One region of the Microbispora triticiradicis genome, then DNA from elsewhere that is predicted to be linked to it. Evidence: riboswitches for the same ligand, from Rfam matches in the RefSeq annotation. Region 1 holds a riboswitch; each other region holds the start of a gene.
The links. Region 1 has a riboswitch for cyclic di-AMP ahead of FED44_RS32470 (C40 family peptidase). Riboswitches for the same ligand answer to the same signal wherever they lie in the genome.
Positions count from the first base shown of each region.

Region 2: another riboswitch for cyclic di-AMP. It lies ahead of FED44_RS30520 (C40 family peptidase); the one in region 1 lies ahead of FED44_RS32470 (C40 family peptidase).
Region 3: another riboswitch for cyclic di-AMP. It lies ahead of FED44_RS12065 (CHAP domain-containing protein); the one in region 1 lies ahead of FED44_RS32470 (C40 family peptidase).
Region 4: another riboswitch for cyclic di-AMP. It lies ahead of FED44_RS22745 (VldE C-terminal domain-containing protein); the one in region 1 lies ahead of FED44_RS32470 (C40 family peptidase).

Region 1 covers NZ_VANP01000020.1:3,938-11,711, forward strand. The annotation lists gene FED44_RS32460 (RDD family protein) at 1-63, opposite strand, end outside; gene FED44_RS32465 (amino-acid N-acetyltransferase) at 210-761, opposite strand; cyclic di-AMP (ydaO/yuaA leader) riboswitch at 1,187-1,340, shown strand; gene FED44_RS32470 (C40 family peptidase) at 1,408-2,448, shown strand; gene FED44_RS32475 (helix-turn-helix domain-containing protein) at 2,527-2,775, opposite strand; gene FED44_RS32480 (winged helix-turn-helix transcriptional regulator) at 2,848-3,258, opposite strand; gene FED44_RS32485 (NADP-dependent oxidoreductase) at 3,354-4,277, shown strand; gene lysS (lysine--tRNA ligase) at 4,481-6,175, opposite strand; gene FED44_RS32495 (type III pantothenate kinase) at 6,235-7,017, opposite strand; gene FED44_RS32500 (L-aspartate oxidase) at 7,025-7,774, opposite strand, start outside.
Region 2 covers NZ_VANP01000016.1:121,148-128,921, forward strand. The annotation lists gene FED44_RS30505 (Nramp family divalent metal transporter) at 1-1,167, shown strand, start outside; gene FED44_RS30510 (glycosyltransferase family 4 protein) at 1,341-2,450, opposite strand; gene FED44_RS30515 (hypothetical protein) at 2,574-3,683, opposite strand; gene FED44_RS30520 (C40 family peptidase) at 3,761-4,312, opposite strand; cyclic di-AMP (ydaO/yuaA leader) riboswitch at 4,383-4,543, opposite strand; gene FED44_RS30525 (C40 family peptidase) at 4,852-5,793, opposite strand; gene FED44_RS30530 (NYN domain-containing protein) at 5,947-7,263, opposite strand; gene FED44_RS30535 (GNAT family N-acetyltransferase) at 7,562-7,774, shown strand, end outside.
Region 3 covers NZ_VANP01000004.1:160,595-168,368, reverse strand. The annotation lists gene FED44_RS37245 (SRPBCC domain-containing protein) at 1-988, shown strand, start outside; gene FED44_RS12090 (hypothetical protein) at 1,298-1,543, opposite strand; gene FED44_RS12085 (hypothetical protein) at 1,540-1,785, opposite strand; gene FED44_RS12080 (TetR/AcrR family transcriptional regulator) at 1,918-2,547, shown strand; gene FED44_RS12075 (dihydrofolate reductase family protein) at 2,728-3,201, opposite strand; gene FED44_RS12070 (hypothetical protein) at 3,209-3,349, opposite strand; gene FED44_RS12065 (CHAP domain-containing protein) at 3,519-4,193, opposite strand; cyclic di-AMP (ydaO/yuaA leader) riboswitch at 4,207-4,341, opposite strand; gene FED44_RS12060 (hypothetical protein) at 4,668-5,015, shown strand; gene FED44_RS12055 (hypothetical protein) at 5,051-6,259, opposite strand; gene FED44_RS12045 (sensor histidine kinase) at 6,797-7,774, opposite strand, start outside.
Region 4 covers NZ_VANP01000009.1:21,487-29,260, reverse strand. The annotation lists gene FED44_RS22760 (M50 family metallopeptidase) at 174-1,478, shown strand; gene FED44_RS22755 (DinB family protein) at 1,551-2,060, opposite strand; gene FED44_RS22750 (hypothetical protein) at 2,283-2,711, shown strand; gene FED44_RS22745 (VldE C-terminal domain-containing protein) at 2,768-3,679, opposite strand; cyclic di-AMP (ydaO/yuaA leader) riboswitch at 3,714-3,852, opposite strand; gene galT (galactose-1-phosphate uridylyltransferase) at 3,925-4,983, opposite strand; gene FED44_RS22735 (DeoR/GlpR family DNA-binding transcription regulator) at 5,032-5,838, opposite strand; gene FED44_RS38515 (50S ribosomal protein bL37) at 5,977-6,054, shown strand; gene FED44_RS22730 (TIGR03086 family metal-binding protein) at 6,073-6,639, opposite strand; gene FED44_RS22725 (ATP-binding SpoIIE family protein phosphatase) at 6,727-7,774, opposite strand, start outside.

The DNA.
Region 1 (7,774 bases):
CGAAGGCGGCGGTGGCGTCCCGTCCGACTCGTCCTGGGGGTACGGCGGCTGTCCGGTGCTCACCGTGTCACCTCGTTTCGAAGACGCATGCGCCGCATCTCAGTAGCACACGCTGATACCGCCAAAAGTAGCGACACGCGTATCAACAGTCACCTTTGCAGCGACTGACCATGACCGTCAAGATCAGCCACCAATGTCGGCATTATGACTCAATGGCGATCGAGATGCAGCAGCATTCGCGTGTTCCCCAGTGTGTTCGGCTTGACGTGCTCCAGGTCGAGGAACTCGGCGACGCCTTCGTCGTACGACGCGAGGAGTTCCGCGTACACCTCGGGTGACACGGGGGTGCCCTGGATCTCGGTGAAACCATGGCGCGCGAAGAAGTCCACGGCGAACGTGAGGCAGAAGACCCTGCGTACGCCGAGGCCGCGCGCGGCGTCGATGAGCGAGGCGACGATCCGGTAGCCGACGCCTCCACCGCGCACCGCCGGATCCACCGCGACGGTCCTGATCTCGGCCAGGTCCTCCCAGAGCACGTGCAGCGCGCCGCAGCCGACGACCTCTCCGCCGATCTCCGCGACCCAGAACTCCTGGACGTCCTCGTACAGCGTGACCGTGCTCTTCTTCAGCAGGCGCGGCCCGACGCCCGAGTACGCGTCGACGAGGCGGCGGATCGCCCTGACGTCCGGGGTCCTGGCCCGGCGCACCATAACGCCCCTGGCGCCGGATCCGCTCGGTGTCTGTGCGGCGACCTGCTCCATGAACGGCCAGCCTAGTGCCCCTCCCGCCGTCCCCCTCGCCCGTCGCGCGCGGATCGGCGAAGGCGGCTCCGATTTACGGTCAACCCCAAACGGCCCGTCCGACATCGCGCCTGACGTTCTGTAGCCACCGGAATACGGATCGACGCCGGATCGGGCCCCGTGGCGCACGCCTGGCCGCGCATCGATTTTCTCTGCTTCCGACCAGCACCTCATACGTCACCAAAGCACCACAAACCCAGGTAGACCAGCCGGTATCACTGATCAACTCGTGACCCTAGCGTGATCATTTGGTTGTGAAACGTAGACGGGTTTGCGAGTTCTGGTTGAGCAACAACTCAGGGTGCACTATCGTCCAGCGACGATGCCGATCGTCGTGAGCGATCTCGACGATCGGGCGCCGAATCCTCGAAGCACCGGTGCCCGAACCCTGTCGGGGGCCGGGTGCGGAGAGGAGCCGGGGACCCAATCCATGGGATCAGGATCGGTTCAGGTTCAGATCGTCCAGGGGTGAATCCGCAAGGTAGGGCTGCTCCGGCCCGAACCCGTCAGCTAACCCGGCAGGCGCTCGGCAGTGCCCAGCCGCACGACCCGTCACGACGACGCCGGCCGATGCGGGGGCACCTATGGGAGAGGAGCTCGGTTGCGCATGCGTGGAGGACGGCAGGCGGGCAGGCACGCCCGTCGCCGACGGCCCGGACCCGGCCCGGCCGGTCCGGGTGCCATCCGGCGGTTCACCTTCGTCGGAGTCGCGCTCGCCGCGGTCACATTCGGCGCTCCGGTGGTCCGCGCGACCGCCGACCCGAAGCCGAGCCTCAAGGAGCTCGCCGCGGAGGTGGAGGACCTCTACAGCGAAATCGAGACACTCACCGAGCAGTACAACGGCGAGCGGGTGCGTCTGAAGGCGGCCGAGCGGTCCGCCGATCTCGCCAAGAAGAACCTCGCCAAGAGCGAGGCCGAACTGGAGACCCGCCGGCAGAGGGCGAGCGCCCTCGCCCAGCACTCCTACATGACCAACGGGCTCGGCAACGCCCTGGTGCTCGTGAAGTCCACGGACCCGCGGCAGTACCTCGACCAGGCCTCCACGACGTACGCGCTGGAGTTACAGCAGAGCCAGGAGGTCGCGGAGGTCAGCAAGGCGATGGACGCCGCCGCGCGGGCCAAGTCCAGCGCCGCCGCCCGCCAGAGCGAGGTCAGGAAGCTGCTGGACGGCCTCGACACGCGGCGCGACAAGATCACGAAACTGATCAAGAAGACCGAGAGCAGCCTCTACCGGCAGGTCTCGCGAGAGGTCGGCACCGAGACGCGCAGGAAGATGTCGTTCCCCATCGTGGGGGGCGGCAAGGCCGCCCAGGCGGCGCGCTGGGCCCTCGCGCAGCAGCTCAAGCCGTACGTCTGGGGCGCGGAAGGGCCGCGCTCGTTCGACTGCTCCGGCCTGGTGATGGCCGCCTACCAGTCCGTCGGCATCAGCCTGCCCCACTACACGGGCGACCAGTGGACGGCCGGCACGCACATCTCCCGCGACCAGCTCCGCCCCGGCGACCTCGTGTTCTTCTACTCCGACCTGCACCACGTGGGTCTCTACATCGGCGGCGGCTACATGGTCCACGCGCCGCGCACCGGTGACGTCATCCACATCGCGAAGATCGCCGGACGGCCGTTCGCGGGCGGCGTGCGCGTCGCCGACTGATCACACGGATGGTCGGCGTGCACGACCACCGTTCACCGGCCGCGCCCGCGTGCGCGGCCGGACGAGTTCGGGACGTGCTCAGATGAGACGGCGGCGGGCGGCCCAGGCGACGGCCTCGATGGCGGTCGCCACGCCGATCCGGTCGCAGATGCAGCGCAGCCGCCGCCGCACCGTACGTCCGCTGACGTCGAGGCTGCGGCCCACCCGGTCGGCGGTGACGCCCTTCGCCAGCTCGGCGAGCAGCAGTAGGTCCTCCTCGGTGAGACCGGCACGCTCAAGGTCCGAGGCGAGATCCTCACCCCGGTAGACGACCTCCGGATAACCCATCGTCCGCCCTCCCCACGACGATGATTCGTCGGCCCACCCTCCAGGGACGGTAAACGCCTTTGCTGAAGGCCGTCAAGGTGCGGCGGCGGGCCGCCGGTCATACGCCTCCCTTGCGGCCTCCACGTCCTCCATGTGGATCTCCGCCCAATTCTTGATCGCTTCCATCAGCGGCATCAGGTTCTCACCCAGGGGCGTGAGCCGATAGTCGACTCGTACCGGCACCGACGGGGTGACCGTACGCGAGACCAGTCCGTCGCGTTCCATCGTCCGCAACGTCTGCGTGAGCATCTTCTGACTCACCCCGGCGATCGTCCTCGCCAGTTCGCTGTAGCGGAGGGACCCGCGAGCGAGCGCGGTCAGCACGAGACTCACCCACTTGTCGCTGAGCGCGTCGAGCAACTGCCGGGACGGGCAGGTCGCCACGTACGCGTCGTACCGCCGCCGCGCCTCCTCCCGCCGCTGGGCCGCCGTCCGGGTGGGCATGATCTTCCCTCCGCCTCCGTTACGCACTTGCGGGTGCCTCCTTACCGCAAGAGAGTAACTCTCCATAACCTCCTGTCGTACGGAGAGGAGGACACATGAGAGCACTGGTGGGGCGGGACGGAGTCGTACAGGTGGCCGAGGTGCCCGAGCCCGAGCCGGGGCCGGGCCAGGTGCGGATCCGGGTGGAGGCGGCGGCCGTCAACCCGATCGATCTCTTCACGGTCTCCGGCGCCCTTCCCGATTACGGGCTCACGCCCCGGCTCGACACGTACGCCCTGGGCTGGGACGTGGCGGGGGTGATCGACCGGGTGGGACCGGGGGTGACGGCGGCCGGCCCGGGCGATCGGGTCATCGGCCTGTCGGACCGGCTGACGGACCCGATCAAGGCCCAGGCCGAACTGGTCGTGCTGGACGAGCACGCCGTCGCGCCCGCGCCCGCGGGGATGCCCGCCGTCGAGGCGGCGACGCTGCCGCTCAACACACTGACCGCCGTTCAGGCGCTCGACCTCGCCGGGCTCGCCGAAGGCGCGAGCCTGCTCGTGACGGGGGCGGCCGGGGGCCTCGGCGGATATCTGGTGGAACTGGCGGCCCTGCGGGGCATCAGGGTCGCCGCCGTCGCCGCGCCCGGAGACGAGGCGCTGGTCCGCGGCTTCGGCGCGGAGTGGTTCGTCGCGAGGGGCGCCGATCTGGCCGGCGCCGTACGGGCCGTCGTTCCGGGCGGCGTAGACGGAGTGGTGGACGCGGCCGTCGTCGGCCTGCCCGCGCTGGACGCGGTGCGTAACGGAGGCGTGTTCGTCGCCGTCGGCGCGGGGCAGGCCCCGCTCCCGCTGCGCGGAATCCGCGCCTCCACGGTGTTCGTCCGGGCCGACGCGGCGCAGCTCAGGGACGTCGTCAGGCTGGCCGAGGCGGGCCGGCTCACGACACGGGTCGCCGGTGTCCACCCGCTGGACCGCGCGGCCGAGGCCCACGAGCGGCTCGTCCGGGGCGGCGTGCGCGGACGCCTGGTGCTGACCCCCTGACACCCCCCGCGCACGAGACCGGCACAGGAGACCGGCACGCGAGACCGGCACACGGCCGGGCCGGGCCGGACGGGGATGCCGTCCGGCCCGGCCGCTCGCCCCCCGGACACGGCCGGCACAGGGCAAGCACAGGGCCGGAACACGGTCAGGGCGGCGAACGGACCGCGGCGAAGCGGGACGGTCAGCGGATCAGGCGGTCAGGGTCAGGCGGCGCGGCCCGCGTCGAGCAGCTCGCGAATCCGGTCGCGGCCCACCGCCAGCAGCAGCGTGGGCAGGCGCGGGCCGGTGTCGCGGCCGACGAGCAGCCGGTAGAGCAGGGCGAAGAACGCTCGCTGGGCGGCCTTCAGCTCCGGCGTGGCCGCTTTGGCGTCCATCTCCAGCCCGGCCAGCACCTTCGGCACGCCGTAGACGAGCGTGGTCAGGCCGTCGAGCGACCAGTGGTCGTCGAGACCGTCGAGCAGCAGGCGCAGCGACTCCCGCTCCGCCTCGCCGAGCGTGTCGAGAAGCTCCTTGTCGGGCGTCTCGCGCACCTGCGTGCGCTCCTCCGCGGGCAGGTAGGTGTTCACCCAGTGCCGGGCGCGGTCGAGCCGCGGCCGCAGCTCGTCCAGCCCGCCGATCTCCGGGTCGAAGGCGCGCAGGATGCGCAGCGTCTGCTCCTCGTGGCCGGTCGCGATGTCGACCACCGAGGCGAGCGTCCGGTACGGCAGCCGGCGCGGCGTGTCGGGCAGCGTCGCGGACGCGGTGCTCGACGCCCGGCGGTAGGCCGACTGGTCGGCCGGCAGCGCCGTCCCCTCCGTGACCTTCCTGGTGAGCGTGTCCCACTCGTCGTACATCCGCTGGATCTCCTGGTCGAAGGAGATCTTGAACGACTGGTTGGGGCGGCGGCGGGCGTACAGCCAGCGCAGCAGCGCGGGCTCCATGATCGACAGAGCGTCGGCCGGGGTCGGCACGCCGCCCTTGGAGCTGCTCATCTTGGCCATGCCGCTGATGCCGACGAAGGCGTACATCGGCCCGATCGGCTGCTGCCCGCCGAACACCTCGCGGATGATCTGGCCGCCGACGACGAACGACGAGCCCGGCGAGCTGTGGTCGACGCCCGACGGCTCGAAGACCACGCCCTCGTACGCCCAGCGCATCGGCCAGTCGACCTTCCACACCAGCTTGCCGCGGGTGTGCTCGGACAGCAGGACGGTCTCGCCGTGCCCGCAGACGCAGGTGTACGACAACGCGGTGGTCTCGTCGTCGTACGACGTGACCGTGGTCAGGTCGCGGTCGCAGAACGAGCAGTACGGCTTGTAGGGGTAGTAACCCCCCGCGCCGGAGCCGTCGTCCTCGCTCGCGGCCCCCGAGCCCTCCAGGGCGGCGGCCTCGTCGGCGTCGAGGACCTCCTTGACCTTGGCCTTCTTGGTGCGGTACTGGTCGAGGATCGCGTCGATCCGCCGCCGCTCCCGCATGGCGAGCAGCACCTGCTCCCGGTACGCCCCCGAGGTGTACATCTCGGTCTGGCTGATGCCGTGGAACTCCACGCCCATCTCCGCCAGCGCGGCGATCATCGGCGCCTTGAAGTGCTCGGCCCAGTTCGGGTACTCGCTGCCGGGCGGAGCCGGGACGGTGGTCAGCGGCTTGCCGATGTGCTCGTTCCAGGCGGGGTCGACGCCCGCGGGGACCTTGCGGAAGCGGTCGAAGTCGTCCCACGAGATGATGTGCACGCACTCGTGCCCGCGCCGCCTGATCTCGTCGGCCACCAGGTGCGGGGTCATTACCTCGCGCAGGTTGCCCAGGTGGATCGGGCCGGACGGGCTGAGGCCGGACGCGCAGACGACGGGTTTGCCCGGTGCGCGCCGTTCGGCCTCGGCGATGACCTCATCGGCGAAACGCGCCACCCAGTCGGCGTCCATCACGTCAGTCCTCTCGAAACGGGATCCTGCCTTCTATGGTCCCGTACCCGAGGGAGTCGTCAGGACGTGTTGCGGACGTAGACCAGCCGCAGGCCGATGAGCGTGAGCCAGGGCTCGTGCACGTCGATCGTGCGGGCCTCGCCGATGACGAGCGGCGCGCCGGTGCCCGTGGCGACCACGGTGACGTCGTCGGGGTCTGCGGCCAGCTCGGCGGTCATGCGGTCCACGATCCCGTCGACCAGCCCGGCGAAGCCGTAGAGGATGCCCGACTGGAGCGCCTCCACGGTGTTCTTGGCGATCACCGACCTCGGCCGGACCAGCTCGACCTTGTGGAGCTGCGCCCCGGCCGTGGCCAGCGCGTCCACCGAGATCTCCAGGCCGGGGGCGGTCACCGCGCCGACGTACTCGCCCCGGGCCGAGACCGCGTCGAAGGAGGTCGCCGTGCCGAAGTCGACGATCACGCAGGGCCCGCCGTACAGGGTGGTGGCGGCGAGCGCGTTCACGATGCGGTCGCTGCCGACCTCCTTGGGGTTGTCCATCCGGACCGGCACGCCGGTGCGGACGCCCGGCTCGACGACCACCGCCGTGACGTCGCCGTAGTAGCGCCGGGACATCTCCCGCATCTCGTTGAGCACCGACGGGACCGTGGAGCAGATCGCGATGCCGCTGATGTCGGCGTCCTTGAGCAACGGCGACTGCCCGAGCAGGCCCTGCAGCACCACCGCGATCTCGTCCGCCGTGCGGCGGGGGTCGGTCGCGATCCGCCAGTGCTCGATGACCTCTTCACCCTCGAACAGGCCCAGCACCGTATGGGTGTTGCTGACGTCGATGGTGAGCAGCATCCCCCGATTATGCCTCACGAAGATCTAGACCCAGGTCGAGTGCCGGGGCCGAGTGGGTGAGCGCGCCGACCGCCAGGTAGTCGACCCCGGTCTCCGCGACCGCGCGGGCCGCGTCCAGGGTCAGCCCGCCGCTCGACTCCAGCCGCGCCCGGCCGGCCACGAGGCGTACGGCCTCGGCGAGCTGGTCCACCGTGAAGTTGTCGAGCAGGATCTCGTCGGCGCCCTCGGCGAGGACCGGCTCGATCTGGTCGATCCGGTCCACCTCGACCTCGATGGGCAGGCCGGGGAAGGCCTGCCGTACGGCGCGGAAGGCCTCCGCGACGCCTCCGGCGGCCACGACGTGGTTGTCCTTGATGAGCGCGGCGTCGTGCAGGCCCATCCGGTGGTTCACGCCGCCGCCCGCCCGCACGGCGTACTTCTCCAGGACGCGCAGGCCCGGGAGGGTCTTGCGGCTGTCGCGCACGCGGGCGCCGGTGCCCTCGACGGCGTCCACCCAGCGCCGGGTCTGGGTGGCGACGCCGGACAGGTGGGTGAGGAAGTTGAGCGCGGTGCGCTCCAGCGTGAGCAGGTCGCGGGTGGCGCCGCGCACGGTCATCACCACGTCGCCGGGGCGCACGCGGTCGCCGTCCGCGGCGTGCCGCTCGACCTCGGCTCCCCCGGCGGCCTGGCGGAAGACGGCCTCGGCCACGGCCAGGCCGGCGACCACGCCCTCCTTCCGCGCCACCACGTCGGCGACCGCGCGCTGGTCCGCCGGGAT
Region 2 (7,774 bases), on a different contig from region 1:
ATCGCCGTCGCGAACGTGCTGGCCATGTTCGTGCAGGCGCTGTCGGCCAAGCTCGGCATCGCCACCGGCCGCAACCTTCCCGAACTGTGCCGCGACCACCTGCCGCGGGCGGTGAGCCTGCTGTTGTGGGCGCAGGCCGAGATGGTCGCGGTCGCCACCGACCTGGCCGAGTTCATCGGCGGGGCGGTCGCGCTGAACCTGCTGTTCGGCGTGCCGCTGCTGCCCGCCGCCGCGATCACCGCGCTGGTCTCCTCGCTGCTGCTCCTGATGGCGCCGCGGGGACGCCGCCGGTTCGAGGTGACCGTGGCGGTGATGCTCGCCGTGGTGCTGGCCGGTTTCGCCTACCAGGTGATGCTGTCGGGGTCCCTCGCGGGCGTGGCGGGCGGCTTCGTGCCCCGCCTCGCCGGGCCGGACAGCCTGCTGCTGGCGACCGGGATCGTCGGAGCGACCGTCATGCCGCACGTCGTCTACCTGCACTCCGCACTGACCCAGCACCAGGGAAGAGCTCTCGCACAGCACCACGGGCCCGTCACACAACACCACGGGCCCGTCACACAACACCACGGGGCTCGCACCGAGCGGCCCCGAGCCCTCGCCCGGAACCGCGGTGCCTGGGACCCGCGCCGGGCGGCCCTCCAGGCCAGCCGCGTAGACATCGCCGTCGCGCTCGGCACGGCGGGGCTGGTGAACATGGCGATGCTCACCGTCGCCGCCGCGACCTTCGACGGGAGCGATCTCGCGGGGCTGGAGGCCGTCCACGCCGGGCTCGGCGAGATCCTCGGCCCCGGGGCGGCGGTGGCTTTCGCGCTCGCCCTGCTCGCCTCCGGCCTGGCCTCCTCCAGCGTCGGCACGTACGCCGGGCAGGTGATCATGGCGGGCTTCCTGCGCCGCCGCGTGCCGCTCCTGGCGCGCCGCCTGGTCACGGTCCTTCCGGCCATGGCGATCCTGGCCGTGGGGATGGACCCCACCCGTGCGCTCGTCCTGAGTCAGGTCGCGCTGTCCTTCGGCATCCCGTTCGCCCTGGTCCCGCTCGTCGTGTTCACCGCCCGCCGCGCCCTCATGGGCGATCTGGTCAACCGCCGGGCGACCACCGCCGCCGGTGTCGCCGTCGCCGCCGTGATCAGCGCGCTGAACGGGTTCCTGCTGGTGGAGGTCTTCACCGGCTGAGGGCTCCCCCGCCCGACAGCCCCGGTCGCAGGCCGCACTCACCGGCCGCGAACACGAACCACCGACACGAACCACCGGCACGAACCACGGACACGCGCACGGACCCCGCCGACCCTCACCGGCCGCGGGTGGCCGTCGCGGCGGCTCTCACACCGGGCTTCTCAAGGGGCCTGTCACAGCAGCGCGGCGAACCGGGCCGCGACGCGTTCCCAGCCCCACTCCTCCTCGATCCAGGCCCGGCCCCGCTCACCCATCGCGCGGGCGCGGGCCGGGTCGGACAGCAGGTCGCACAGCGCGCCGGCCACCGCCGTGTGCGACCTTCCGTCGACCACCAGGCCGGTCTCGCCGTGCAGTACGGCGTCGGGGGCGCCTCCCGAGGAACCGGCGACCACCGGCAGCCCGGTCGCCGACGCCTCCAGGTAGACGATGCCGAGCCCTTCGGCGTCAAGCCCTCCGAACCTGCTGCGGCACGGCATGGCGAACACGTCCCCTGCGTCGTAGTGGGCCGGGAGATCGGCCCACGGGACCGACCCGGTGATCACCACCGACCCGCGCGGCCCGGCGCCGGCGACCGCCCGCTCCAGCGACCGCCGCGAAGGCCCCCCGCCGACCAGCAGCAGCACCGCTCCGGGCACCCGGCGCAGGACGTGCGGCCAGGCCCGCAGCAGGACGTCCTGCCCCTTGCGAGGCACCAGCCGGGAGACGCAGACGACCACCGGCCGGTCTCCCAGGCCGAGCGCCGCCCGGACCCGCCCGCCGCCCGCGCCGGGACGGAAGGCGCCGGTGTCCACGCCCGGAGCGAGCCGTACGAGCCGGGGCGCCGGGATCACCGGGGCGAGCAGACCGCGGGTGTACTCGCCGAGGTAGGTCACGACGTCGGCGCCCGTCCCGATCCGGCGCAGCACGCCGCGGGCACCGGGCAGTCGCGCCCAGGACGCCTCGTGCCCGTGCGTCAGCATGACGATCCGCGCCGCGCCGGCGGCACGCAGGGCGGGAGCGAGCAGGCCGAGCGGCGCGGCGGCGCCGAAGACGACGGTGGCGCCGTCCTCGACCAGCGCCGCAGCCCTGCCCGCCACCGCGCGCGTCGGCAGCATGAGGGTCGAGGGATGACGGACCACCTCGTACGGCTGGCGGGCGTCGAACTCCTCACACCCCTTCCACCGCGGCGCGTACACGACGACCGAGCCGGGCGGCCTGCGGGAGGCGAGGCCGTGCACGAACGCCTGGATGCCTCCCGGTCTGGGCGGGAAGTCGTTCGTGACGATCAACGTCCTGTTCGCCATCCTCACCCCCGGTATCGGCGCGGCGGACGGTCCACGGCCACGCGGCCCGCCCGAGATCGCATTCTCGCAGGCCCCTTCCGCCGCTCGCCCGCCCCGGAACCAGGACCGGAATCAGGGCCGTGATCAGGACCGGGCCAGCTCGGCCCGTACGGAGGACCGCCAGAGGCGGGTCAGCTCGGCGGTGGTCAGCCCGAGGACGTTCCGCAGCGCGGCGTCGGCGTCCTCGCGCAGCGCGGCGCGGTAGAGAGCGACCAGCCTCCGCTCGCCGAAGCGGGCGGCGATGTAACGGCAGGCCAGCCAGGCCTCCTCGTACGCCTGGGCGGGCCTGGCGGCGAAGTCGGCGGGTTCCGGCAGGCGGGCCAGGGGCGCCCCGGCCGCCGCGCCGGCCCCGGTACCGGCCCCAGTACCGGCCCCGGTACCGGCCCCAGTACCGGCATCGGTACCGGCATCGGTACCGGCATCGGTACCGGCATCGGTACCGGGCGTAGTACCGGCCTCGGTGCCGGCCTGCGGGGCGCCTTCCGCTCCGGCTCCGCCGCCGGCCCGCGGGTCGGCGGCCAGCTCCGCGGCGAGTTCGGCCGCGACCACATGAACGGGCAGGCCGCTGTCGAGGTAACCCACGTAGTCGGCGAAGCCCTCCAGGAGCCACATCGGCACCGCGCGGGGCCCGGAGGCCGCGACGTGCGTGAGCTCGTGGGTCACGACGACCTGGCGGCCGATCGCGGACAGGCGGGCGAACGCGGCGGGCTGCACGATCACCCGGTCACCGGTCGCGACGGCCGCCAGGCCGCCGACCACCGCGGGGGCGGCCAGGACGGCCGCCTGCTCCTCCGTGCGGGGCACGAGGATCACCGCGCCGCCGTGCTCTCCCCAGACCCTCGTGACCGTGCGGTCGGCCCGGCCGGCCAGCCGGGCGACCTCGGCGACCAGCCTTCGCGGCGCGCCGACGACGACGGCGCGCTCGCCGCGGGCGACGGAGGCCCCCGTCCACATGCCGGGCTGCTCGCGCACGGCGGCACGGGCCTGGGACAGCAGGGGCGACAGGGGGTCGGGCGGCGCGGCGGCGGCCGTACCGGCCAGCAGCGCGGCCAGCACGACGGCCACGGACGCCGACCGTCCGCCGCGCGTTCTCACCGGGCCCTCGGCGCTCGCGAGGGCCTGCCGTACGGGATGGGCGGGCGCGGCGCCGGCGGGACCGAGGCCATGGGGAGCATCGTAACGAGGGAACGCCACGGCTCCGCCCACCTGTGAGAGGGGACGGAGCCGTGGAGCGGTGCCGGCGACGACGGGCTCGGCACCGGGGGGACGGATCAGGCGCCGGGGCGTACGGCGCCCACGAAGGTCGCCCTGCGGTAGGAGTCGAGCCTGTCGATCCTGACCCGCGTGCCGCTGTGCGGGGCGTGGATCATCCTGCCGTGCCCGACGTACATGCCGACGTGGCCGCCGCCGCTGGTGAAGATGAGGTCGCCGGGCTTGAAGTGGCCCCAGGACACCTTCGTCCGCACGGCGCTGCGGATGGACCACGTCGTGCGCGGCAGCCGTACGCCGGCCTTGCGCCAGGCGTAGGTGACCAGGCCCGAGCAGTCGAACGAGCCGGGACCGCTGGCCCCGTAGCGGTAGGGGTCGCCGATGTGCTTCCTCGCGGTCCTGACCGCTCGCTGCGCCTTGGCCAGCTGGAGCGCGGCCCGGCTGAGCTTCTTCCGCTTGGCCGCCGCCTTCTTCGTGGACTTCTTCGTGGCCTTCTTGGCCGCCGCGGTGGTGGCGGACCTCGTGTTCGTCTGCGTGGTCACCTTGATGACCGTGACCGTCACCGGGTCTGCCGACGCCGGCTGCGCACCGGCGACTCCCACGGATGCCGTCAAAGCGGCACCTCCGAGGGCAATTCGGGCAAGACGGGACAGGCTAGCGGGGGTGGTAGACAGGATCTCTCCTTGGATCTTCCGCGTACGCCTACCGGGTTAGCTGACGGGTTCGGGCGGGGAAGTCGCCCTACGGCGCGTGGACGCGCCGATTCACCCCGGACCTTCGGGAGGAAGGTCGATGGTTCCCCGGCTCCGTGCCTCCTGACTGCACGGACTCGGCAGGTCGTCGGCGCCCGGAAATCCCCTGGGGGGAGCAAGTAGACGGACGGCGCCGGCGACGGTGGATGACGCGGGCCCGGCCGGCCGGACCGGGCTCGCCGCGGCGAGGCGTGCTCACCGCGGCCCAGAAGCTACCCAGATCAGGCGGCTCCCGGCAAAGCCATCCCGGCGCATAAAGATCGGATAACGACGGCCGCGCGCGAGAAACCGCAGCTTACCCACGTCACAAAAGACCATGTGTGACTCTGCTCACATCAGCCATCGCAATGTCCAAATAAGGCACTTAGCTCACAGCCGGAACAAAGATCACATCGCGGGCTTCAGGGGCGGACGGCGCCGATCGCGTGGTAGTCCGCCAGTGTGACAATCTTCACAACGTCGCCGGTCTGCGGGGCGTGGACGACCTTGCCGTCACCCGCGTACAGGCCCACGTGGCCGTAGCCCGCGTGGAAGAGCAGATCTCCCGCCTGGAGCGCGTCGAGCGACACGCGGCGGCTCGCGCCCCACGCCCACTGCTCGTAGCTCGTACGCGGCAGGCTGACCCCTCCCGCCGCCCAGGAGGCCTGGACGAGGCCGGAGCAGTCCCAGGAGTCCGGCCCGCTGCCCCCGTAGCGGTACGGCTTGCCGACCTGCTTGTAGGCGAACTGGAGCGCCGACAGGGCGTTGCCCGACGCCGGGCCCTTGTAGGCGACGCCCGCGCTGTTGGGGTTGCCGGGGTTGTAGGTACCGAGCGAGCGGAGCAGCTTCATCTGCTCGTTGACGAGCTTGTCGACCTTCTTCTTCTCGTCGGCGAGCTCGCCCCTGACCTTGGTGGCCTCGGCGTAGACGGTCTTCGTCTCGTCCCGCCGGTCCTTGAGGCCCTGGATCGCGCCCTCGTACTGCTGGAGCCGCCCGATGCGCTCGGCGGAGATGTGGTTGTACGTGGCGAGACCGCTGAGCATGGTGTCGGGATCGGGGTTGTAGAAGACGCCCCACGTCCCGATGCCGCCCACCTGGTAGCTGCTGACCGCCATCGTCACCAGCCCCGAGCGCAGCGCCTCGACCCGCGCGTTCTGCTTCTTGTAGTCGTCGTTCAGCGCCAGGTACTTCTTCCTGGCCGACTTCCACTTCTCACTGGCCGCGTTGTAGCGGTCCACGAGCTTGTCCGCCTGCGAGTTCAGCCGGTTCAGCTTCGCCTTGGCCTGGGCGAGGGTGGGCTTTGGATCGGCCTGCGCGCCCGTCAGCGGCGTCAGCAGGACCACGGCGGCCAAAACGGCGGCCACCGGCACACGCCCTTGCACTCGGGCCCCCTCGGGATCAACGAAACCTGCGGCGCGACTCTATCTAGGCGATCTTGACGCTTCAACCTATTCGCAGCTATTCGCGGCAGTCATCACTCACCGGATCGGCTCTCGTACGGAGCGTGCCGGACGGGATCAGCCGCGGCCGAGACGCCGCAGCAGCAGGAGCGAGGGCACCGGCCGGGCGCCCATGCGGCGCACGGACTCGGCCACCTCGCGGTCGGAGGAGACGACCGCGATGCCGCGCCCCGGCGGCTCGGCGCGCACGAGCGTGCGGATCAGGTCGTCGGCGATCTCGCCGGGCGCGCTGAACATCACCCGCACCCCGCGCGGCGCGGAGACCTGCACGGGCCCGTTCAGCTCGGCGCCGTCGAAGACGCACGTCACCTCCACGCGCGCCTGCACGGCGAGGCCGCCCAGCCCGGTGAGCAGGCGGGCGCGCTGGTCGGCGAGGGTCAGCGACGGATAGCCGGTCTTGGTCACGTTGTAGCCGTCGACGATCAGGTGCAGGTTGGGGAGGGCGAGGAGCTGGTCGAGGAGCTGGGGGTCGTCGTTCGCCAGCGCCCGCGCGGGCACCGCCGTCACGCCGGGCTCGCCCGGCACGACCGCGCTCACGTAGTCGGCCGGTCTGTTGATGGTGGTCGGCAGGCCGAGCTCCTTGCGCAGCCCCGCGGCCGCGTCCTGCAGGGCGTCCAGCAGCACCCGTACGCGCGCGTCCTCCATGCTGCGGCCCTCGCGGGCGGCGCGGCGGTTGGCCTCCAGCTGGCGCTCGGTGTCCGCCAGGCGCTCCCTGAGCCTGCGCAGCTCGGTCTCCGCCGCGCCGTTGGCGCTCGCCGACCTGGCTCGCGCCTCGGCCGTCTCGGCCTCCAGCTCGGCCGCCCTGGCCTCGGCCGCCTTGACCCGCTCACGCGCGTCGTGCAGCTTGCGTCTCAGGTCGGAGTTCTCCGCGCGGGCCGCCTTGAGCTGCTCGCGAACCCGGTCGATCTCCTCCTTGGCGGACGCGCGCTGCGCCGCGAGCTGCTCACGCAGCCGCGTCTCCGCCTGCTCCCGCTGCGTACCCGCCGCGGCCGACTGCTCCAGGTCGGCCCGCGCCTGCTCGACCAGGTCCGGCCAGCCGGGCGGCCGGGTCAGATAGGCCGCCGCCGCGACCAGCACCGGCTCGGCCGCCGGCGGCACCGTCCCCTCGGCGAGACTCGCCACCAGCTCGGGCCAGGCCGCCTCCAGCGCCTCGGCGACCTGCTCGCGGAACTCCTTGTCGTTCTCCAGCTGGGCCGCGATCGGGGCGCTGCCCAGGCGGGCGCGCTTGCGCGGGTCGAACCTGGCGATGCCGCGCAGCGGCGGCGGCACGGACGCGGCGGGCATCGTGCCCAGCACCTGCGCCGCGACCTCCACCACGTGTAAGCGGACCTGCTCCGGCAACGGACGAGAGAGGCCTTCTCCGGCTGAACTCATCTCGTCGCTCCTCGGCCGTGTCCTGCAGACCTGTCGCCGGCCGGGATCGCCCGGCGGCGCCTCGCGGTGCTGTCGCCCCCGGGTGTGAGAATCCGGGACCGGGCTCCACGAGGCGAGGCCTCGCGACGCGCCGGTCCGGCGCCCCTCACGCGGCAAGATCTGCGAGACAGTCCTCTGTTCTTGTCCTTCTTCAAGGGTACGGCCGTCGCACCGTGTCCATGTCCTGTTCATGATCTGTCACCGGGCCGGGCGGCGGTCCGCTGGCGCGTGCCGCGGTCCGGTCCGTACGCTCGTCGGCGTGTTCACCCCGCCCTACCCGATCGTCACCCCCCGGCTGGTCCTGCGTCCCTTCACGGAGGCGGACCTCGACGACCTGCACGCCTTCCACTCGCTTCCCGAGGTCACGCGTTACCTCTACTGGGACGCCCGTACGCGGGAGGAGACGAAGGCGGCGCTCGACCGGAAGATCGCCTGCGCGGGTCTCGGCGCGGACGGCGACGCGCTCAGCGTG
Region 3 (7,774 bases), on a different contig from region 1:
CGAGCTGGTCACCCGCTGGCTCGGCCCGCGTGACATCGAGATGCGCCTCATCGAGTACGACGCGCGCCCGGGCGGGGCGTACCGCTACGTGCACCGCGACATCGAGGGCAACGAGCACGTCTTCCGCGGCGTCTTCCACACCGTCACCCCCGGCGAGCGGATCGTCCAGACCTTCGAGCACGAGGGCACGCCCGATGTCGTCAGCCTCGACTCGGCGACGTTCGAGGACCTCGGGGGACGCACCCGGCTGTGGACCCGGTCCGTGTTCCCGACCGTCGAGGCCCGTGACGCCATGATCGCCAGCGGGATGGAGCGCGGCATCCGCGACGCGATGGACCGCCTCGGCGAGCTGGCTCACGACCCGGCCGAGGGCCGCCCGGAGGCGAGCCGGGTCGTCGTGGACATCTCGATGTCGCTGGACGGGTACGTCAGCGCGCCGGGCGTCGACCTCGAACACGGCCTGGGGGTGGGCGGCGAACCGCTGCACGCCTGGGTGACGGACGACCGTACGCCGCGAGACGCGGAGATCCTCCACAAGTCCTTCACCGACACCGGCGCGGTCATCATGGGCCGGCGCACCTTCGACATCGTCGACGGGCCGAAGGGATGGAACGACGAGGTGGGCTACGGCCACGACCAGGACCAGATCGCCGCCCCGCCCGTCTTCGTCGTCACCCACTCGCGACCCGAGAAGGTGCGGCTGGGCGAACGGTTCCGCTTCGTCACCGACGGCCTCGACAGTGCCGTGGAGAAGGCGCGTGCCGCCGCCGGCGGCAAGGACGTCGTGATAATGGGTGGCGGCACGATCGCGGACGCGTTCCTGCGCGCCGGCCTGGTGGACGTCCTCCGGATCCACCTCGCCCCGATCATCCTCGGCGGCGGCACGTCGCTGTTCCCCGAGGGCATGCCCGAGTCCCTGCGCCTGGAGCCGCTCGAGTCCGTGTCCACCCCGGCCGCCGAGCACCTGACCTACCGTGTGGTCAAGTGAGGACAGGCGGATGACTCGGCGGGTCAGCTGTGCGGTGCAGGCAGGGCCGGGGCCATCCATGTCACACAGGTCACCGAGCGTACGGGGCGCGAGGCGAGCCCACAGCGCCGCGGGCACAGAACCGCCGCCGCTGGTGTAGGCGGGCAGATCGGGCAGGTCGTGGATGTCGAGGTGGCGGACCTGCTCGGGCGGTGTGGCCTCCAGGAGGGCGCCGATCGGATCGTGCCAGCCGGAGACCCGCCGCCGCACCTGCTCCAGTTCGTCGTCGGAGCGGACACCGGGCCGGTCGGCGGCGGCGCCCAGAGCCCACTACACCCGGCCCGGCGCGACGGGGTGAATGAGGAAGTACCTGCCGCGGCCCAGGGTCATGCTGCCGCCCGCCGCGATGGAGGTCTCGGCCAGGGCGCGCATCGCGTTGGGCGACTGCGACAGGCCGGACCCCACCTCCCCGAAAGCGTGCACGCGCACATCCACCCGCCAGCCGATGCGGCGTAGGGCGACGGCGGCGGCCAGACCGCCGATGCCGCCCCCGATCACGATCGCGTGGCCGGTCACCGGTCCTCCCTGTCCAGCGGCGGAGCCTGTTCGAACACCTTGGCCATCCACGCGAAGGTGGCGTGCGCCTGACGGACGCGTGCGGCCCGTTCGTCGTCGGGGCCGACCAGGTCAAGGCCCTGGCGGGTGATGTCGAGGAACGAGGCGATCCCCCCCACCTGCTGCCGCACCACCGCCTGCCAGGCGTCGTCGGCCATCCGGTAGTACATGGTGCGATCGCCCGGCCGGGTCCTCTGCGACAAGACGCCAAACCGGGAGTGATCATGTCTCGCCCCCACGCCTGTCAAGGTACGTCGAGTGCCTTGACGATCCGCTAATCTTCCCACCGGACCCACAGGTAAGGTACGCGCGGTTGTGAAGCGGGAAGGCTCGCGGTGAACGACTCGGTCAGGCCTCCGGGGTCGGGGCGGACGCGACGCCGCGGCGCCTCCCTGGAGGAGGCGATCCTGCGCGCCGCGGTGGACGAGATGCTCGAATCCGGGTACGCCGGACTGACCATGGACAAGGTCGCCACCCGCGCCGGCACCAACAAGAACGCCATCTACCGCCGCTGGCCCAACCGTCTCGCGCTCGGCATCGCCGCCTACCGGCAACTGGCCACGGCGGTGCAACCGCCCGACACCGGCGACCTGCGCGGCGACGTCCTGGAGATGCTGCGCCTGGCCAACCGCCACTGGAGCTCCCCCCTCGGCGCGATCCTGCGCGAGCTGATGTCGGCCGCCGGCGGCGCGCAGGAGTTCCTCACACAGTTGCCGGAGCAGTCCGGCGACGCCGCGGCCGCCGCCTGGCTGACCATCCTGGGGCGGGCGGTCGCGCGCGGCGAGGCGTCGCCCGAGGCGCTCCATCCCCGCGTCGCCACGACGGCCGTCGTCCTGCTGCGCAACGAGTTCGTCGTACGCGGGGCGCCCACCGCGCCCGACGATGTCCTCGTCGAGATCGTCGACGAGGTGTACCTGCCGTTGGTGCGAGGCCGCGGCACCGCTCACCATGGTGGAGACAGCTGACAGGCGGGGACCGGGTCCCACGAGTCCCTACCGCCATGCGGTGGAACCGTCGGCGCTCAGGCGTTCTCTGATGAGAGGGCGGCGTCGGCTGCCTGATCAGGGACAGCGATGCGCGAACGCGGCCGGAGGCCCGATCTTCTGTCGCCGTTCGCGGTGGGCTTGTTCGCGTACCCGCTCATGTCAACGGCGCACCCGATAGCGCAGGTGAAGCACCCGGTTGCCCTGGATCACCACGTCAGGGTCCTCCAACAGGTGCTGCGCGTGGACCGACCCGAAGTAGCGCTTGCCGGACCCGAACACGACAGGCACGACGTCCATGCGCACCTCGTCGACCAGGCCCGCGGCGAGCACCTGGCCGCCGACGTCGCCGGCGGCGACCTCGACCATGCGGTCACCCGCGAGCTCCTGCGCCTTGGCCACGGCCGCCTCGACGCCGTCGACGAAGTGAAACGGCGCCTCGGGGTCCCAGCCCTCGGGCATCGGCCGGTGCGACACGACGACCACGTGGTCGATGCCACCCGGCGGCTTGCCGCCCCAGCCGTCCGTCAGGTCGAAGACGTGGCGGCCGACGATCGTGACTCCGATCTGGTCCCAGTACGCCCGGGTGTAGTCGTAGGACGTCTGCGACACCTTCAGCTCGCCGCTCTCGTCCAACGGGACGTCACCGCGGCGCCCCGAGATTGACGATGAGCAACGCCGCCGGCATCGGCGGCAGCGTCAGCCGGGCGTACGGCGGCGCACCCTCCAGGTAGTAAAGGTCGTCGATCAGCCCGTCCAGCGGCGGTCGCGGCACTCTGGACACGTACTCCACACCGACGGTCTCGCCGACCCCCCGCCGGGATGGTCCGGCCGTGCTGCCGCCGGAAACGGGCGAGCGTCCGGCGTTGCGCGGCCGGCAGGTCGGTGCGCCATGAAATGCGAGTTCATCGACACCGTCCCGATCGGCGGAGACGTGGGAACCCGGGATCTCGTCAGGAGGTGAGTTCGGCGGGGTAGACCGGGTAGCCGTACCCGGCGACCTGCCAGGTGGGGCGGGTGCGGGCCTCGACGGCTCCGTTGCCGGTGTTGCCCTCGACGGTGCGGATCGTGCCGTTGCCGTTGTCCCTGACGACGAAGCCGACGTGCTGGATGTCGTCGATCTTCTTGCTGCCGCTCCAGCTGAAGAACACCACGGCCCCGGGCTTGGGCGTACGGCCCCAGCGGCCGTGGTCGGCGAACCAGCGGGCGTGCTCCACGGTGTAGGCGTCGGAACCCATGACCGGCTGGATGCCGAGCTGCTGGCCGACCCAGGAGACGAACATGTCGCACCAGGGGGCGTTCTCGTACTCTTCCAGCGCCCCGCCGTCCCGCGCGAGGGTCTCGCGGGCGCGCGGGCTGGTCATGTACCACTCCTGGAACTTGGTCCCGCCGCCGTCGGCGTCCTCGCTGATGCCGACCTGGCTCGCGGCCAGCTTGATGACGTCCTGGGGGCCGACCTTGGGCAGCCGGGCGGCGATCTCGGTCAGGGACGGCGCGGCCACGGCGGCCGGGCCCTTGCCGGCCGCCGGGTTGTCCGCCGCCTGCGCGGCGGGCGGGGCGATCGCCACGGCAGAGGCGAGGACTCCGCCGGCGAGGGCCGTGCGCAGACAGGTCGTGAGGGCGTGCATGATGGGCGAACTCCCTTTGCTTCCATGCTGCCGACCGGGTTAGCTGACGGGTTCGGGCTGGAAGTCGCCCTACGGCAGGTATGCCGATTCACCCCAGGAAGAGGTTGGGTCCCCGGCTCCGCTCGCGCGGATTAGGCAGCCGAACGGCAGGCCGAGATCGGCCGGCCGCGTCGGTGTGAGGTGGGCTTTCTTGACCACTGAGATGAGCAAGTGGGCCCCGAGTTGCCCAAAACGTAATAGACACGTCCAAACCAGTCAAGTGATGACAAGTCGGGTTTTGCCTGGTGAGACGCCGGGGCGGCGAGAGCAAAGGGCGGGTTCGCCCGCCCCACCGGGGTTGCCGCGTTCCCCTTCTTCTCCTCTGCTCACACCTCGGTTCGCTCACAGCGAACGCGCCTCGCTGACCTGGGGTGTGGCCGATCCTCGTACCGGTGATACGGCTGAGCGCCTGGGGGTGAAGTGCAACGCGGCCCCGTGACCTTCGAGGTGCGCGGTGGCATCGATCGACCGCACCAGTCGGGAGTTGCCGGCTACACCACGCCGGACCGGATGGCCGCCAAGATCCGCGCCGAGCTTGTCCTGGCCGCGGTGCGCGAGGCTGCCGGACCAAGGCCCGGCGAACACGAGCCCGACGCCGAGAAGGGCACCGGCATCGCGACGCTGAGCGTCGCACGAGGCGGGGGCGGCGCACCACGGCGACACAACCACCTGCCGTTGTGCGAGCAGTACTACAAGTCGCGCCGGGCAGTGCTGTTCACGCCGGTGTACGCCGCCGCCCCCGCGCGGGGACGAGGCGGCGCGGCGCCGCCGGCTCGGAGATGACCATCGTCTTCATGGCGTCACCCCGGGCGGTGCGGTCAATCGCAGGACGGGTACGGCCATGGGCCGTTCAGGTAGTTGAACATGGCGTTCCAGCTGTAGTACCAGTTCTCCGTGTTGGACTGGCACGCAATGAAGTTGTAACCGAAACTGCCCGAGTCGTCGTCGGGGTAATTGGTGAAGAGCGTGCTGTGGAAGACCAGAAACCATTTCGCCCTGTTGCCGTTGTGTGCCCAGCACAGGGCTTTCAGGGTCTGGTCGCCCATGATGCCGGCCTCCTCCAGGTGTTGGAGAGCCGGCCATATCTCAGTCAGATCCCTGGGACGGTCCCAGCCGGAGATGGGCAGAAAATCTCCGCTGTTCGGTTCGAGGACGGCGACCCGGTTTCCCGCGGTGAGCCAGTAGTAGCCGTTGCCGTCGGTCGTGGCGCAGGAGATTCCGTTGGCCCAGTGGTCTTTCTCTTCTTGACCGAAGTCTCCGCGGTCGATCCGGCCGAGCCCCGCCCAAATCTCCGTCAGTCTCGACGGCGACCAGGTGAGAGAGTTTCCGTAGCCGTTCGTTCTCGCGCAGTATGGGCCGTTGAACAGCCACCACATTCCGGTGCGGGGGACGAAGGTGCACGTGTCCAGCCCGCTGTCGAACTCCGCATGGCCCTTGAGGCAGGGCCATCCGTAGGTACTCCTGAAGTCCCGAGGGTTGACGTGCATGGAGTTCCCGTCGTACTCCGTGGAGAAGTAGATCGACGACACCGAGGACTCGTCCGGATTCGAATTGGTGGCGGTGAAGGCCCAACGCTTGTTGTAGAGGTTGATTGAGTTGACAGTCCACCACCGCAGGCCGTTCACGGTGGCCGGAGGGTCCCATCCTCCCGGGGGGACGTAGCCCTCGTCCGGCTCTGGCATCACGGTAGGATCGGGGATGTATCCCACCAATTTGACCCTTCCGTCCGGCACGCCGTTCGACACCACCTTGATCGACTCCGCCTCGGCGTCGATATAGATACTTATCGCCTCGAAGAGCGGCGCGAGTTCTTCGATTGCCTCCATGGACGCGTTCAGAAGCTGATCGAAGAGCTTCTCCATGCCGTCGATCCAGATGACCGCCTGTTTGCTCAAGTGAATGGTGTAGCGAAGGCCGTCCAATTCGGTGTAGACGTCCCCGCTGATGTCGGCCTTCTCGGTGTCGGCCCTCCGAGGACGCGTGCGGTGCACCAGCGTTCCATCGACAGGTTGATTGGGAAGCGGCATGGCGTCTCCTCAGGACCGTCACGGACGTGCGCTCGGCAGCGCGCGAGATACGACAAATCACACAGCTGTCATTACATCGAGTTTATGAGCGGTGATGCGCCTGTACAAGAGTTCTACGACAGGCGGCCGAGCCTCCGCAAAATCCCACCGGGCGTCCCACACTACGACCTCGATGTTTCCGCTGCCCAGAGATATGCGCTGGATTTCCGGCGGATACCGCACCGACCCGAGGCCCGAAATGACGCCTCCGGAATCTCCTTACCGGCCTGATATGCGTCCGCCAAACGGACATCGTCACAGACCCGGCCCATCCCGCGATCCTCATGTGCCCCAATAGTTCTCGCCGAAAGAACAACGTTGAGCGGCGACGGCCCAGCTCATAGGGGAAATCACGTCGCGCGGGACGCCTTCTCATGTGGCGCGGTATCTGCGTGACGGTCACGGGTGAGGGGTGCTGTACCGCCTACGACACCGGTTCGTGCCTGTGACGTATCGGCCGCTGGCGTGTGACACGTTTCGCTCGCACTCCGGTCGCCCCTACCTGGGCAGACGTACGGTGACCACCAGGCCGCCCTCCGGGCGGGCGCGGGCGTCGGCCGTGCCGCCGTGCGCGACCGCGATGGCGCGGACGATGGACAGCCCGAGCCCGGCGCCGCGGGCGGACCGGATCCGGTCGCCGCCGTGCCGCCGGAACGGCTCGAACAGGTCACCGACCTCGTACGGCGGCACCGGCGGCCCGGTGTTCTCCACGGTCAGGCACGCCCCGGCGTCGTCCTCACGCAGGCGGACCCAGACCTCCCCGTCCCGCACGTTGTACTTGACGGCGTTCTCCAGCAGGTTGACCAGGCAGCGTTCCAGGAAGAGCGGATCGCCGTGCGCGACCGCCGGATACAGGTCCTCGTGGACGGTGACCTTCCCGCGGCGCGGCTGCGGGCCGATCTGCTCCATCGCCGTACGGACGACCTCCCGTAGGTCCACCGGCCTGCGGGTGGTGATCTCCTGCTCCGACTGCGCCAGCATGAGCAGCCCGTCGATCAGCCGCTCGTACCGGGCGGTGGCGCCCAGCAGGGCCCGCGCCAGCGCCTTGAGGTCCTCCGACGCCGCGGGCTCCTCCAGCGACACCTCCAGCACCGTACGGTTGACCGCCAGCGGGGTGCGCAGCTCGTGGGAGGCGTTGGCGATGAAGCGGCGCTGGGCGTCGAAGACCCGGTGCAGCCGGTCGAGCATCGCGTCGAAGGTGTCGGCCAGCCGCTTGACCTCGTCCTGCGGGCCGCGCAGGGCGATCCGCTCGTGCAGCGTGCTCTCCGACAGCCGCTGCGCGGTCTCGGTCACCCGGTCGAGGGGGCGCAGCGCGCGGTCGGCCACCAGGTAGCCCAGCACCACCGCGACCACCCCGACGAGGATCATCACGATCAGCGACGACCGGAGCACCTCGTCCAGCACGTCGGCCGCGCCCTGCTCGACGTCGGTGCGTATGCGCCGCGCGACCACGTCCGTGCCGAGCACGCCGCCGGG
Region 4 (7,774 bases), on a different contig from region 1:
GTCTCTCAAAGGGTGATCGACCCATTGCGTACTGTCAACGGAGTGTCCAGGTTCGGCCATGTATGGGCAACGCGCCGGTTCGCCGGAGCAGGTCTCTCCCTTGTTCCGGTGGGCTACTCTCGGAGGGTGCGACGACTGCCACGGCATCTTCTCCGACTCGGGGGTACGCGCTGATGAGCTGGCTCATCGTGGCCGGATTCGTGATCGTCTTCGTTGGTCTGCTGCTCTCCATCGCGCTGCACGAGATCGGGCACCTCGTCCCGGCCAAGCTGTTCGGCGTCCGCGTGACGCAGTACATGGTCGGCTTCGGGCCGACGCTGTGGTCGCGGCGGCGCGGCGAGACCGAGTACGGCGTGAAGTGGATCCCGCTGGGCGGCTACATCCGCATGGTCGGCATGCTCCCGCCGCGTCCCTCCGACGACCCCGGCAAGCTGCGCAGCGTCTCGACGGGCCCCTGGCAGGGCCTCATCGAGAACGCCAGAGCGGTCGCCTCGGAGGAGATCCGGCCGGGCGACGAGAACCGCGTCTTCTTCCGCAAGCCCTGGTGGCAGAAGGTCATCATCATGACCGGCGGGCCCGCGATGAACTTCGTGCTGGCGTTCGTGCTCTTCGCGGTCGTGATGATGGGCTTCGGCGTGCGGACGACGAAGCCGGTCGTCTCCTCGGTGTCCAAGTGCGCGATCCCGGCGGCCGAGGCCGCGCACCGGGACTGCGCGTCCGGCGACCCGCTGACGCCCGCGGCGAAGGCGGGACTGCGGCCGGGCGACCGGATCGTCGCCGTCGGCGGCACTCCGGTCGCCAGCTGGGAGGCGGCCACCCGGCAGATCCGGTCGCACGGCGCCGGGGCGACGACGCTCGGCATCGAGCGCGACGGCCGGACCACGACGGTGGACGTCGACCTGATCGCGCAGGACATGCCCTCGCAGACCGACCCCGACAAGGTGGACAGGAACGTCGGCTTCCTCGGCGTCAGCCCGACGATCGTCGTGGAGAAGCAGGGCCCCGGCTACGTCCTCGGGCAGATGTGGGACCTGACCAAGCGGACCGCCGCGGCCATGGTCAACATCCCCAAGAAGATGGTCGGCGTGTGGAACGCCGCGTTCTCGGGGGAGAAGCGCGACCCGAACGGGCCGATCGGCATCGTGGGCGCCGGCCGCATCGGCGGTGAGATCGCCGCGTCGGACATCCCCATCGACAGCAAGATCGAGGTGTTCATCAGCCTGCTGGCCGGGCTGAACCTCGCGGTCGGCATGTTCAACCTCGTCCCCCTGTTGCCGCTGGACGGCGGCCACATCGCCGGCGGCCTGTGGGAGGGCGTCAAGCGGGCCTTCGCCCGGGTGCGCCGGCGGCCCATGCCGGGCTACGTGGACGTCGCCAAGGCGCTCCCGCTGACGTACGTCATGGCGGCCCTGCTGGTCGTCATGGGCGGCCTTCTCATCTACGCCGACCTGGTGAACCCCGTCCGCATCTCGGGCTGAACGGGGCTGAACCGGGCTGAACGGTTGGGCCGGGCCGGGCGGGCCCGGCCCGGCGGGTGAGGGACCGGGTCCCTACTCGCCCGTCGCCCCGTCGATGCGCTCGCGCAGCAGGTCGGCGTGGCCGTTGTGCCGCGCGTACTCCTCGATCATGTGGACCATGATCCAGCGCAGTGAGTGGTGGACGCCCTGCCGGGCCGCCTTCGTCGTCGCGTCCAGATCGGCGCAGGCCGCCTCCGCCGCCCGCGCGTGCTCGATCTCCGCGCGCCAGGTGGCGAAGGCCTCCTCGGCGGACGCCGTGTCCACGTTGTCGAACTCGCCGTCCGGATCGTCGTCGGTGTAGTAGATGCCTTCGAGGTCCTCGCCGGCGAGCCGCCGCCGGAACCAGCTCCGCTCGACGTCGGCCATGTGCCGCACGATGCCGAGCAGCGACAGGGACGACGGCGGGACGGAGCGCAGCCGCAGCTGTTCCTCGGCGAGGCCCTCGCATTTCACGGCCAGCGTCTGGCGGTGGAAGTCGAGGAAGGCGCGCAGCATCTCGCGCTCGCCCGCGGCGAGCGGAGGATCGGTACGTGTGTCGGTCATCCGGACATCCTCCCCCTGGCCCCCGGGGCGCGACCACTTCATTTCCGCCCAGCTGGACGGCCTGCCTTTCAGGCGCAGGAGAGGGGGCGCGCTCTCGCGACCCGCTTGACTCGGGCGTAGGGGAATCTTTGCCCGTACTTGTCCAAACAGGAAGATCGAGTCAGAATCAGTTCAGCCTTCAACCATTTTGGTTGGAGGGTCGCTGCACGGATGAGGAGAGGCATGAAGCGCACGATCTCCGTTCTCGCCGTCGCCACCGGCGTCCTGGGCGCCACGCTCACCGGCGTCGGTCCCGCGTCCGCCTCCGCGGTCGACTGCTCCACGGGCGGGTACACCTACGCCCGGACCAGCTACGTCCCCACCAACGTCCAGCGGCCGTCGGTGGACGGCCGTAACTACAACATCGCCGGTCCGTCGGCGTACACGCACGAGGTCTGCCTCGACATCCCGGACACCGAGACGTTCACGATCGAGGTACAGATCCACTCCTCCGACGGGTCCACGACCGTGTTCGTGGACGACCGGCCCGGCGATAAGGTCTTCCGCTTCTCGCCCGGCGCCAACAGCTGGTGGCAGGTCTACGGCACGTTGACCGGGCCCGGCAGCACCTACCTCTACTACACCTGGAACGAGAAGCAGATCCCGGCCTGACGCGGAACGGGCCGGTCGCCTCGCTCGGCGAGGCCGCCGGCCCTCGAAGCTCCTGCTCAGTACATCGAGATGTGGACGTGGTCATAGTGGTTGGCGGTGACGCCGCCGCGGTCGGACATGGGGCGCCAGCCCGGGTGGCCGAGGTTGTAGATGCGCTGCTGCCAGATGACGTACATCACGCCGAGCTTCGGGCCGTTCTTGATGGCCCAGGCGGCCAAGCTGTCGCCGAGCGCCTTCATCTGGGCCGAGGGCATGGCGCCGCCCGAGCTCATCATGAAGTCGCAGGCGCGGCCGAGGGGGTGCTCACCGCTGTTCTCGGCCCGGTAGCAGCCGACAGGGAAGCTCAGATCGAAGTGGTCCTCCACCTCCGAGCGCATGAGCCGCATCCGGGGCGTGATGTTGTCCGCGCCCGCCGGCAGTTCGGGCGCCCACGACCCGCTGCCCCTCCGGCCCGGGGCGATCGGGACCAGACGGTCGATCTTGTCCTTGATGTCGTCGATGAGCTTCTCGGCCTCCCGGCGCCGACCGGCGACCTCCGCGGCCTGCGACTTCAGCGACGCGGTGAGCGCCCTCGCCGCCTCGGCGGCCTTCTGCCGTTCGGCGCGGACCTCGTCGACCCGCGCGAGTCTCGCGGCCTGTTCCTCCTTGAGCTGGTACGCCACCGCGGAGACGGTCAGGTTGGGCAGGACCCGCACGCTGTCGGTCTGGTACCGCAGCCCGACGAACTCCCGGACCTCGTCGAGGGTCGCCGTGTAGTCGGCCTCCGCCCTGCTCACGCGGGCGCGCGCCGCCGCCTCGTCGTCCCGCGCCCGGGCGAGCGCGACCCGCTTGGCGTTGTAGTCGGCGATGAGCCGGTCGACCTTCTTCTGCAGGCCGGCGAGCTGCTTCTTGAGCTGCCTCTCCGTCGGCTTGGGGGCGGCGGCGCCCCCGGCGGCCGTGCCGAGAACGAGGGCCGCGGCGGTCAACACACCGGCGGCCAGGGGGAACGCGCGGGGCAGAGCCCACTCCTCTCCATCTGCCGACCGGGTTAGCTGACGGGTGCGGGCTGGAGGAGCCCGGGCAGCGACGTGCCTTTACCCCAGAGGCGTGAACGGGTCCCCGGCTCCCGGGCGAGGCGCCCGGGATTAGGCGGCACCGGCTGTGACCGGTGGTGCCAGGGATACTAGTGGTAAAGAAATGGTGACTGCCACCCCAAGTCGCAACCGTACGGAGATCAGTCCGTTACCACCTCGCGCAGCATGCGGGCGGCCTCCTCCGGCAGCACGTCGTTGACGAAGGCGCCCATCGCCGACTCCGATCCGGCGAGGTACTTCAGCTTGTCCGCCGCCCGCCGGATCGTGAAGAGCTGGAGGTGCAGGTAGGCCAGATCCCGGCGGTAGGTGACCGGAGCCTGGTGCCAGGCCGCGACGTACGGCATGACGACGCCGAACAGGCCGTCCAGGCGGCGCAGCACGTCGATGTACAGCGGCGCGAAGGCGGCCCGCTCCTCCGCCGACAGCGCCGGGATGTCCGGCACCCGGCGGTGCGGGTAGAGGTGCACCTCGAAGGGGTACCGGGCGGCGGCCGGGACGAAGGCCGTCCAGTGCTCGTTGGCGGCCACGACGCGGGGCCCCTTCCGCTCGGCCGCCAGGACGTCCGCGAACAGGTTGCCGCCGCGGTGCCGGGCGGCGGTCTCCAGCATCTGCCGGGTACGCGGCGTGACGTACGGATAGGCGTAGATCTGCCCATGCGGGTGCGGCAGCGTGATGCCGATCTCGGCGCCGCGGTTCTCGAAGCAGAAGACCTGCTCCACGCCGGGCAGCGCGGACAGTTCGGCCGTGCGGTCGGCCCACGCCTCGACGACCAGCGCGGCCTGCTCGTCGCCGAGGGAGCTGAAGGAGGCGTCGTGGTCGGAGGTGAAGCAGACGACCTCGCAGCGCCCGGTCCCCGGCCGCACCTCGCTCAGCCCGCCCACCTGCTCGTACGCGCCGGTGTTGAAGCTGAACGACGGGAAGCGGTTCTCGAACACCGCCACCTCGTACGGCGAGGGGATCTCCGAGCCGGGATGCCCGGGGCAGAGCGGGCACTCCTGGGCGGATGGCAGGTGGGTGCGGGTCTGGCGGTGCCGGGCGACGGCCACCCACTCGTCCATGAGCGGGTCGTGACGCAACTCGGACGCGAGGGGGCGCGCGGGCAGATCCCGGGGGTCGGCCACGTCGTGGTCGGCGTCGTCGCGGCGGTCGAAATAGATCAGCTCCCGGCCGTCGGCCAGATGAGCGATGGTGCGCTTCACGGTGCGATCTCCAGCTTCACAGTGCTCTTCTCCGGCGTCGCGGCGGCGTCACACGGAGGCGGTCTTCAGGGGCGCCTCGCCGGACGGATCCGCGAGGAGGAGCTCGCCGGCGTGCTCCGACAGCACGGCGCGGGCGTCCTCGGGCAGGCCCGTGTCGCTCACGACCACGTCGGCCTCGCCGAGGGCCGCGATCGTGCTGATGCCGACGGTCCCCCACTTGGTGTGGTCGGCCAGGACGACGAGCCGCTGGGCGGCGGCGATCAGGGCGCGGTCGGTCTCCGCCTCCAGCAGGTTGGGGGTGGTGAAACCGGCCCGGACGCTCATGCCGTGCACGCCGAGCATGAGGATGTCGACGTTCAGGGAGCGGACGGCCGCGACCGCGACCGGGCCGACCAGCGCGTCGGACGGCGTCCGCACGCCGCCCACGAGCACCACGGTCTGGTCGGGCCGTCCCGCCCGGTGGAAGACGTCGGCCACCTGGACGGAGTTGGTGATCACGGTCAGCTCGGGCACGTCCACCAGGTGGTGGGCCAGCGTCCAGGTCGTCGTGCCGGCCGAGAGCGCGACGGAGCTTCCCGGCCGTACGAGCGGGGCCGCGCAGCGGGCGACGGCCTCCTTCTCGGCCTGCTGCCGCATCGACTTGGCCGCGAAGCCCGGCTCCTCGGTGGAGCCGGCACCGGTGGCGGTGGCCCCGCCGTGCACCTTGACGATCAGGCCGCGCTCCGCCAGGACCTCCAGGTCGCGGCGGATCGTCATGTCCGACACCCCGAGCTCACGCACGAGTTGCGCGACCCGGACCCCGCCGGACCTGCGGACTCTCTCCAGGATCGCCTGCTGCCGTTGCTGGGCCAGCATCCGCCACTCCTTTAAACAGATTCCAACAGATTATGCACACATCCGTACAGGAGTGTTGAGCCGGGGTGCGGGTACTTGCCGCCGCCCGCCCCCGGGGGGACAGTGGGCGAAACCCGTACTCCAGGGAAGGCGGCCGCGATGGGCAGACGCGCACGCAAGTCGAAGGCCCGCAGGAAGAAGAAGGCCAACCACGGCAAGCGTCCTACGGGGCGATAGCCCGGTTCCGGGTCCGTCTCAGGGGGTCCTGCCCCACGCCGTGAGCAGCCTGGTCTGCTGGTCGGCGCCGGCCGGGACGTCGCGCTCGTCCCCGATCACGCCTGCCTCGCGGTAGCCGTCCCACGCCTTGGCGAACCATTCGGCGCAGGACGCGACGAGGTCGGGGTCGAGCCGTTCCGGACCGCCGACGGCACGCGCGAGGTCCCAGGTGTGGATCAGCGCGTCCGCGAACAGCTCGGTGATGTACTCCTCGCCCGGCACGTCGCCGAAGGACAGATGAGCCACGCTCGTGAGGGCGCCCTCGGCGTACACCGCCTGGACGGCGCCCTGCGCGGACGCCTCGAACGCCTTCACCGGGTCGTCGCCGAGCACGTCGCCCTCGAACGCGTCGCCCACCTCGGCGGCCGTACGGCCCGACAGCAGTTCGGGAGCCCACAGGTTCTCGGTCACCAGGTGGTTCACCAGCCCCCGGACGTCCCAGTCGACGCAGGGCGTCGGCAGGTCCCACTGTCCGGGGCGGACGAGATGGAGGCGGTCGCCGAAACCGTCGAGCGCCCTGCGGTACGCGTCCCGGATGTCGATCATGTCCCCTCCTCGCCACGAGCTCCCCGATTCGACCGTAACTCCTCCCGACGATCAGTCATGCCCGCCCGCCCGTGAGGAGGCGACCGGTCACGGAAGATGCTGCTCGACCCAGACGATCTTGCCGTACGGGGTGGGCCGGGTGCCCCAGCGATAGGCGAAGCGCTTGATCAGCTGGAGGCCGCGGCCGGTGTCCTCGTCGGGGGTGGCCGTACGTGGGGCGGGGGTGGAGGGGGAGCCGTCGGCGACCTCGACCACCAGCGTGCGGCAGCGCAGCAGCCGCAGCTCGATCGGCGGCCAGCCGTGCTTGAGCGCGTTGGTGACCAGTTCGCTGACGATGAGCTGGGTGCTGTCCACCAGGCTGCTCAGCCCCCAGGCGGCGAGGGTGACCCGGACGAACCGGCGGGCCTGGGAGACGAACTTCGGGTCGGCGGGCAGGGGGCAGGTCGCCACCTCGTCCGGATCGAGCTCACGCACACGGGCCACCAGCAGGGCGATGTCGTCGCGCTCGTGGCTCGCCCGCTGGCTGCTGATGATGTCGTCGCACATGTCGTCGAGGTCCTCGACGGGCCCGGCGAGCAGGCGGCGCAACCCCATGATCCCGGCGTCCAGGTCCCGCTCGCGGCTCTCCACGAGGCCGTCGGTGTAGAAGGCGAGCACGCTCCCGGCCGGCAGGACCAGCTCGCGCATCTCCAGCGGGTCGCTGCCGATGCCCAGGGGAAGACCCGACGGCAGCTCGACGATCTCGGTCGACCGGTCGGGATGCAGCAGGATCGGCGGCACGTGCCCGGCGCGGGCGAGCGCGCAGCCGCGCGTCACCGGGTCGTAGACGGCGTAGATGCACGTGGCGATCTGGGTCGGATCGAGGTCCTGGCTCATCAGGTTGAGCCGGAACAGCACCTCGTCGGGCGGCAGGTCCAGACTCGCCAGCGTGCGCGCCGCCGTGCGGAGCTGGCCCATCGTCGCCGCGGCCCTGGTCCCGTGGCCCATGACGTCGCCCACCACCAGGGCCGTACGGCACCCGGGAAGGGCGATCACGTCGTACCAGTCTCCGCCGACGCCCATCAGGTCGCTGGCCGGAAGGTAGCGCGACGCGATGTCCATCCCGAGCGGCTGCGGCAGTTCGGCGGGCAGCAGG